DNA from 2 places in the Janthinobacterium sp. SUN211 genome. Region 2 is predicted to be linked to the other one. Evidence: predicted binding sites of a transcription regulator. Region 2 holds the regulator's gene; the other holds the start of a gene.
The links. Region 2 encodes sigma-54, which starts transcription at its own class of promoters, with help from an activator protein. Its sites were predicted from a motif close to TGGCANGNAANCTGCTTT; they were not measured.

Region 1: O3301_RS22445 (urease accessory protein UreD) is a predicted target of sigma-54. The motif match lies at 2,031-2,048, and genes of this name have one in related genera.

Annotation. Positions count from the first base shown of each region.
Region 1 covers NZ_JAPWIC010000007.1:135,566-139,776, reverse strand. The annotation lists gene O3301_RS22450 (EAL domain-containing protein) at 1-1,936, shown strand, start outside; gene O3301_RS22445 (urease accessory protein UreD) at 2,078-2,944, shown strand; gene O3301_RS22440 (urease subunit gamma) at 2,970-3,272, shown strand; gene O3301_RS22435 (urease subunit beta) at 3,367-3,696, shown strand; gene ureC (urease subunit alpha) at 3,698-4,211, shown strand, end outside.
Region 2 covers NZ_JAPWIC010000003.1:588,878-593,088, forward strand. The annotation lists gene lptA (lipopolysaccharide transport periplasmic protein LptA) at 1-450, shown strand, start outside; gene lptB (LPS export ABC transporter ATP-binding protein) at 450-1,205, shown strand; gene O3301_RS13920 (RNA polymerase factor sigma-54) at 1,210-2,688, shown strand; gene hpf (ribosome hibernation-promoting factor, HPF/YfiA family) at 2,758-3,120, shown strand; gene O3301_RS13930 (enoyl-CoA hydratase/isomerase family protein) at 3,249-4,211, shown strand, end outside.

The DNA.
Region 1 (4,211 bases), on a different contig from region 2:
CACGGACGACAAGGTGCGCGGCTTCGCGCTGGGTGCCGTCGATTTCATCGCCAAACCCTTCCAGGCCGAGGAAATCCTGGCCCGCACGGACGCCCACGTGCGCCTGGCGCGGGCGCAGCTGCAGCTGGCGCAGGAGCGCGCCAACCTGGAACGGCGCGTGGCCGAACGCACGGCCGAACTGGAGCAGGTGGCCAGCACCTTGGCGCGCGAAGTGCAGATCCGCCGCGCCAATGAAGAATTGCTGCGCCTGTCCGGCCAGGTCTTCGAAGCGACGCAGGACGCCATCCTGATCACCGATCCGGCCGGCGTCATCGTCACGGCCAATCCCGCCTTTACGCGCATCACCGGCTACGCGGCGCAGGAAGTGGTGGGCACGGACATTTTGCGCCTGCACGCCGAATACACGGGCGAGGCGGTGCTGCTGGCCCTGCGCCAGGGCTTGCGCAGCAGCGGCTGCTGGTCGGGCGAGGTGCAGACGCGGCGCAGGAGCGGCGACACCTATCCCTGCCTGCTCAGCGTCTCCACCGTGCACGGCCCCGACGGCGCCGTCGTCAACTACATCGGCGTCTTCCTCGACATCAGCGAGCGCAAGGCGGAGCAGCATCTGATCGATTTCCTCTCCTACCACGACGCGTTGACGGGCTTGCCGAACCGCGTTCTGCTGCGCGAGCGCTTCGAACAGGCGCGCGCGAACGCCCTGCGCGACGGCCAGCAGGTGGTGCTGATGTGCCTGGACCTGGACCGCTTCAAGAACATCAACGATTCGCACGGCCAGGCCGTGGGCGACAAGGCGCTGCAAGTGGTGGCGCGTTTCCTGTCCGGCTGCGTGCGCGAAGGCGACACGGTGGTGCGCCAGGGCGGCGACGAATTCCAGATCCTGCTGCAGGACGATGCCCTGCTGGGGCGCACGCTTGCGCTGGCGCAAACCATCCTGGCCGGCTTGCGCGAGGAACTCAGCGTCGATGGCGAGCGCCTGGCGCTGACGACCAGTATCGGCATCGCCATGTGCCCGGCCGATGGCGACAGCCTCGACGACGTGCTGCGCCACGCCGACACGGCCCTCGTGCGCGCCAAGGAAATGGGGCGCGACCATTACGCCTTCTTCACGGAGCGCATGGGCAGCGACATCCGCGCCCGCCTGGCGATGCAGCAGCAGCTGCGCGGCGCCATCGGCCGCGATGAATTCGAAGTGCACTACCAGCCGCAGATGTGCTTGCGCACGGGCGCCTTGCTGGGCGCGGAAGCCTTGCTGCGCTGGGATAACCCGGTGCTGGGCAAGGTGCCGCCGGGCCTCTTCATCGCGCTGGCCGAGGAATATGGCTCGATCACGGCCATCGGCGAATGGGTGCTCGAAAGCGTCTGCGCGCAAATCCGCACCTGGCACGACGCGGGCCTGGGCAGCATCAAGGTGGCCGTCAACCTGTCCGGCAAGCAGTTCGCGCAAGACCGCACGGTGCCGTTCGTCGAGGCGGCCTTGCGCAAATACGCCATCGCGCCCGCCTGCCTGGGCATCGAAATCACGGAAAGCACGGTGATGGGCGATCCGGACAAGGCGGTGGCGGCCCTGACGCGCCTGAAGGATATCGGCGTGGGCATTTCGCTCGACGACTTCGGCACCGGCTATTCCAGCCTGGGCTACCTGAAACGCTTCCCCATCGACGTGCTGAAGATCGACAAATCGTTTGTCGACGACGTGACCACCAGCAGCAGCGATGCGGCCATCGCCCGTTCCGTCATCTCGCTGGCGCACAACCTGGACATGCGCGTCATCGCCGAAGGCGTGGAAACGCGCGCACAGGTGGATTTTTTGACGGAGCACGGCTGCGACGAAATGCAGGGCTATTATTTCAGCCGCCCCCTGGCCGCGGAAGCCTTCACGGCGCTGCTGCGCGAACGGCGTGTGCTGACGGTGGCGTCGGCAGCCGTGTCGGCATAAGCACACCCCGCGCCGCGCCTGCATTGTAATTGCACTGATATGGTGCGGGCGCCGCAATGCGGTGCATGATTCTCACGTTTCTTCCCTTTGACGCTGGCATGCATCCTGCTTTGTAGATCGTTATTTACACGATTGCAGTGCATGCCAGATAGCCCACATTTCGCAACGCCTACTGCCGCCAGCGCGCACAGCGCCTGGCAGGCGCATTTGCGCCTGGGCTTTGCGCTGCACGATGGCGTCAGCCGCCTCGTCGAGCGCACGCACAGCGGCCCCCTGCGCGTGCAAAAGCCCCTGTATCCGGAAGGCGATGCCGTCTGCCACGCCATCATCATCCATCCGCCCGGCGGCGTGGTGGGCGGCGACCAGCTGGCCGTCGACGCCACGGTGGGCGAGGGCGCGCACGCCTTGCTCACGTCGCCGGGCGCCGCCAAGTGGTACCGCGCGAACGGCCATGTCTCGGGCCAGCACCTCGTGCTGCGCGCCGGCAGCGGCGCCGCCATCGAGTGGCTGCCGCAGGAAAGCATCTTCTTTGACCAGGCTTGCGTGCGCCTGCGCCACGAGGTGGAACTGGCGCCGGACGCCCGCTACATCGGCTGCGACATCGTTTGCCTGGGCCGCAGCGCCTCGGGCGAAATGTTCAACACGGGCAGCATCAGCCAGCAGGTGCAGATACGCCGCGGCGGCAAGCTGCTGTGGTGGGAGCAGGGCGTGCTGGCCGCCGGCGGCGCCCTGATGGTCAGCCCGCTGGGACTGGGGGGCCACACGGTGTGCGCCACCCTGATCGCCGTCGGCATGCCCGTTTCTCCCGCCGTGCTGGCGGCCGTGCGCGAGATCGCCGTGCCGGCCGGCGCCGCGTTTGGCGCCACACACATGAAAGCGCTGGTGGTGGTGCGCCTGCTGTGCGGCGACAGCGAGGCGGCGCGCCGCATCATGCTGGCCGCCTGGCAGCTGCTGCGTCCCGCCATGCTGGGACGCGACGCCGTCGTGCCCCGCATCTGGAACACTTAATCAGGAAAGAAGCGCAAGGAAAACCATGGACCTGACTCCCCGCGAAAAAGACAAGCTGCTCATTTTTACGGCCGCGCTGCTGGCCGAACGGCGCCTGGCGCGCGGCTTGAAGCTCAATTATCCGGAAGCGGTGGCCCTGATCAGCGCCGCCATCATGGAAGGGGCGCGCGATGGCAAGTCGGTGGCGCAGCTGATGTCGGACGGCACAAAAATTCTGTCGCGCGCCGACGTCATGGACGGCATCGCCGAGATGATCCCCGATATCCAGGTGGAAGCGACCTTCCCCGACGGCAGCAAGCTGGTGACCGTGCACCACCCGATACCGTAGTTTTGATTGCATGGCAGGGCGCCATCCGCGCCGTGCCTGTGTGGTGCCGGCGATCCGCCGGCCAGCGTAGAGCGCTTTGACGAAGGAAAATATTATGACCCCAGGCGAATACAAATTGGAAGAAGGCGAAATCAGCCTCAATGCGGGCCGCGCCACGGCTACCGTGGTGGTGGCCAACCGGGGCGACCGGCCGATCCAGGTGGGCTCGCATTTCCACTTTTTCGAAGTCAACCCGGCGCTGGCCTTCGAGCGCTGGCGCGCCTATGGCATGCGCCTCAATATCACGGCCGGCACGGCCGTGCGCTTCGAACCGGGCCAGCAGCGCACGGTGGAGCTGGTGGCGCTGGCGGGCGAGCGCAAGGTCTACGGCTTCAATGGGGCAGTGATGGGTGAACTGCAAGACACTCCACCGGGAAAGGATTGAGATGGCCAGCATTCCCCGCAGCGCGTATGCCGAAATGTTCGGCCCCACCAAGGGCGACCGCATCCGCCTGGCCGACACGGAACTGTTCATCGAGATCGAGCATGACTATGCGATCTACGGCGAAGAAGTGAAATTCGGCGGCGGCAAGGTGATCCGCGACGGCATGGGCCAGTCGCAGCGCTGCGCGGCCGAGGTAATGGACACCGTCATCACGAATGCCGTCATCCTCGACCACTGGGGCATCGTTAAAGCCGATATCGGCTTGAAAAACGGCCTGATTTTCGGCATCGGCAAGGCGGGCAACCCGGACATCCAGCCCGGCGTCACCCTCCCCATCGGCGGCGCGACGGAAATCATCGCCGGCGAAGGCATGATCGTCACGGCCGGCGGCGTCGACACGCACATCCACTTCATCTGCCCGCAGCAGATCGAGGAAGCGCTGATGAGCGGCGTGACCACCATGCTGGGCGGCGGCACGGGACCGGCCGTGGGCACGGCCGCCACCACCTGCACGC
Region 2 (4,211 bases):
CGCACCCTGACGGGTGACGTCGTGCTGGTCAAGGGTACCCTGACCATGAAGGCGGGCCGGGCCCTGATCACGGAAGACCCGCAAGGCTACCAGTTCATCACCTTCTGGGCCGATCCCGGCAAGCTCGCGACCTTCCGCCAGAAGCGCGATGGCGCGGGCGACCTGTGGGTCGAAGGCGAAGCGGAGCGCGTGGAATACGACAACAAGACGGAAGTGGTGAAACTGTTTTCCAGAGCCAAGCTGACGCGCCTGGAAGGGGCGAAAGTCACCGATGTGGCCAACGGCGCCTTCATCTCGTATGACAGCCGCAAGGAAGAATTTGCGATGGAAAATTCCAACAGCGGCACCAGCACCGCCGATGGCGGCAGCGTGCGCATGGTGATCCAGCCGAAGACCAAGGCGCCGGCAGCGGAGAAAGCGCCGGCCACGCCCGCGCCAGGAAAGAAATAATGGAAAATACACGTTGCGGCAGCACCCTGATCGTTCGCGGGCTGCAAAAAACCTATGGCAAGCGGCAAGTCGTGCATGATGTCTCGCTGCAAGTCGAATGCGGCGAAGTGGTGGGCTTGCTGGGCCCGAACGGCGCCGGCAAGACCACCTCGTTCTACATGATCGTCGGCCTGGTGCCGTCCGATGGCGGCAGCATCGATATCAGCGGCGTGGATATCTCCAGCCTGCCGATCCACCGCCGCGCACAGATGGGCCTGTCCTACCTGCCGCAGGAAGCGTCCGTCTTCCGCAAGCTGACGGTGGAAGACAATATCCGCGCCGTGCTGGAAATCCAGACCGTCGAAGGCCGTCCGCTGACGAAGGCCGAGATCGAGGAACGGCTGGATAAATTGCTGGCCGACCTGCAGATTGAAAAGCTGCGCGAGAACCAGGCGCTGTCCCTGTCCGGTGGCGAACGCCGCCGCGTGGAAATCGCCCGCGCGCTGGCCACCGATCCCCGTTTCGTGCTGCTCGACGAGCCGTTCGCCGGCGTCGATCCGATCGCCGTGATCGAGATCCAGCGCATCGTGCGTTTCTTGAAGGAGCGCAATATCGGCGTGCTGATTACCGATCATAATGTGCGCGAGACGCTGGGTATTTGCGACCGTGCCTACATCATCAACCAGGGCTCGGTGCTGGCGTCGGGACGCCCCGACGACATCATCGCGAACGAGTCGGTACGCCGGGTCTATCTGGGCGAACACTTCCGCATGTAAGCCAATGAAACAATCATTGCAGCTGCGCACTTCGCAGCACCTGGCACTGACGCCGCAGTTGCAGCAATCGATACGCCTGTTGCAATTGTCTACCCTGGAATTGCACCAGGAATTAGAGCAATTGCTGACGGACAATCCTTTGCTCGAACGCCTCGATGATCCGCTCGACCGCTCGCTGCGCCTGCTGTCCGACGGGGCCTTGAGTTCCACGGCCGCGCCGGCCGAAGCGCCGCCCCAGCCGCCAGGCCAGGAGGCGCCCGCAGCGCCGGCCGAAGCGGAAGCGTTTGACGGCGAGGGGGGCGACAGCCCGGTCGCCGCGGATGGCGGCGACAGCGACTGGAGCGAGGCGAGCCGGGGCAAGGCGCCCGACGACGAAGATTCGCGTCCGCAATTGGAGGCCCATCACTGCACCCTGCGCGAACACTTGATGGAGCAGATGCGCGTGACGGTGCTCGAATTGCGCGACCGCGCACTGGTCGAACTGATCATCGACGCGCTGGACGACAATGGCTACCTGGAAGAGTCGCTCGACGACATCCTGGCGCGCCTGCCGGAAGAGCTGGAAATCGACGCCGACGAGATGCGCACGGCCTTGTCGCTGCTGCAAAGTTTCGATCCGCCGGGCGTGGGCGCGCGCAATGCGTCCGAATGCCTGGCCCTGCAAATCAAGCGCTTGCCGCACATCGCCATGGTGACGCGGCGTATGGCCCTCGTGATCGTGGAAAAGCACCTGGCCTGGTTTGCCCAGCGCGATTTCAACAAGCTGAAAAAAGCCCTCGATTGCGACGATGAAGACTTGCGCGAAGCGCAGACGGTGATTCGCCAGTGCAATCCGCATCCGGGCGCCGTGTTCGCCTCGGACGTCTCCGATTACGTGGTGCCCGACGTCGTCGTCAAGCGCGCGCGCAATGGCTGGCAAGTCACCCTGAACAACGACGTCATGCCGCGCCTGCGCGTCAACGCCATGTACGCCAACTTGCTCAAGCAAGGCAAGGGGGAGGGCGCCATGGGCGCACAGTTGCAGGAAGCCAAGTGGCTGATCAAGAATATGCGCCAGCGCTTCGACACGATCCTGCGTGTGGCGCAGGCGATAGTAGAAAGACAAAAGAACTTTTTCTCGCATGGGGCCGTTGCCATGCGCCCCCTTGTGCTCCGTGAAATAGCTGATACACTGGGTTTACACGAGAGTACTATCTCGCGGGTAACAACTCAAAAGTACATGCTGACCCCGCACGGCATGTTCGAGTTGAAATATTTCTTTGGTAGCCACGTCGCCACCGAAGCGGGGGGCGAAGCGTCATCGACGGCGATACGGGCATTGATCGTGCAACTGACAGGAGCAGAAGACCCTAAAAATCCTTTATCCGACAGTAAGATTGCGGACATGCTGGGGGAACAAGGCATGGTGATTGCGCGACGTACTGTTGCCAAATACCGGGAAGCATTAAAAATTCCGCCAGTGAGCCTGCGTAAGTGTTTGTAAGTTTTTTTCGGTTCCTCTGCGGGCCGGATAGGATGGACCGCACGAACCCGATCATCTTTAGGAGTGTGTATGAATCTCACCATCAGCGGACATCATCTCGAAGTGACACCAGCCATCCGTGAATACGTACAAACGAAGCTGGAGCGCGTGAAACGTCATTTCGATCAAGTCATCGATATCGCCGTGATTCTGACCGTGGATAACCTCAAAGAGAAAGAAAAACGTCAAAAGGCTGAAGTCAACCTGCGTTTGAGCGGCAAGACTGTCTATGTGGAAAGCTTGGCGCACGACCTGTACGCCGCGATCGATACCCTGATCGACAAGCTCGATAGGCAAGTGATGAAATACAAAACCAAAGTGCAAGGGCACGGTAAAGAGGCGATCAAGCATCTGCCAGACAACTCCGAGGAAGAAGCCGTCGTCGCCGTCTAAGGCCACCCGCTTCCAGCAGTTGTGATCAACTAAGGGCGCACATTGCGCCCTTTTTTGCGCCCAGCGGAACGCAATGTTCCCCGCGCAGGCATTAGAATATTCGCACTTCCACTTCTTTCCTGCCTGCCATGAGCGACTTCGTCCAGACTTCCATCCGCAACCGCACCGGGCACATCGTGCTCGACCGTCCGAAAGCCTTGAATTCCCTGTCGCTGGAGATGGTGCGCGCCCTGAGCGCGGCCCTGCTGGCCTGGCGCGACGATCCGCAGGTGGACGCCGTCGTGATCCGCTCCAGCAGCGACAAAGCCCTGTGCGCCGGTGGCGACATCCGTTTCTTTTACGATGCGGGTCTGGCCACGCCGCAAGGCGGCAGCGCCCTGCTGGAAGATTTCTTTACGGAAGAATATGCTTTAAATCATTTAATTCATTTCTACCCGAAACCGTATATCGCCGTGATGGATGGCGTGGTGATGGGCGGCGGCATGGGTGTGGCGCAAGCCGGGCCAGGCAACCGCTTGCGCATCGTGACGGGCCGCACGCGCATGGCCATGCCGGAAGTCAATATCGGCCTGTTCCCGGACGTGGGCGGCAGCTATTTCCTGTCCCGCCTGGCCGGCCAGCTGGGCCTGTACCTGGGTTTGACGGGCTTGACGATCAACGCGGCCGACGCCCTGTATACGGGCCTGGCCGATGTCTACCTGCCCGAAGCGCAGATGGGGGCGCTGCTGGACCTGTTTGAATCGACGCCGGGCGAGGCTTTGCCTGTGGCCATCAAGGCGCTGGCGGCACCATTCCAGGCCGAGGCAGGCGTTTCTCCCCTGGCCACGGCGCGCGCAGCGCTGGACCGCCATTTCAGTGCGGGTTCGGCGGCGGCCATCATGGCCTCGCTGGCGCAGGACGACAGCGCGTTCGCCGCCAAGGCGCTGGCGGCCATGCGCCTGCGTTCGCCCTTGATGATGTCGGTGACCCTGGAATTGCTGCAGCGGGGCGCCCACCTGGGCGTGGCCGATTGCCTGCGCCTGGAGCGCACAGTCGTGCGCCACAATTTCGAACATGGCGAAGTGCTCGAGGGCGTGCGCGCGCTGGTGGTC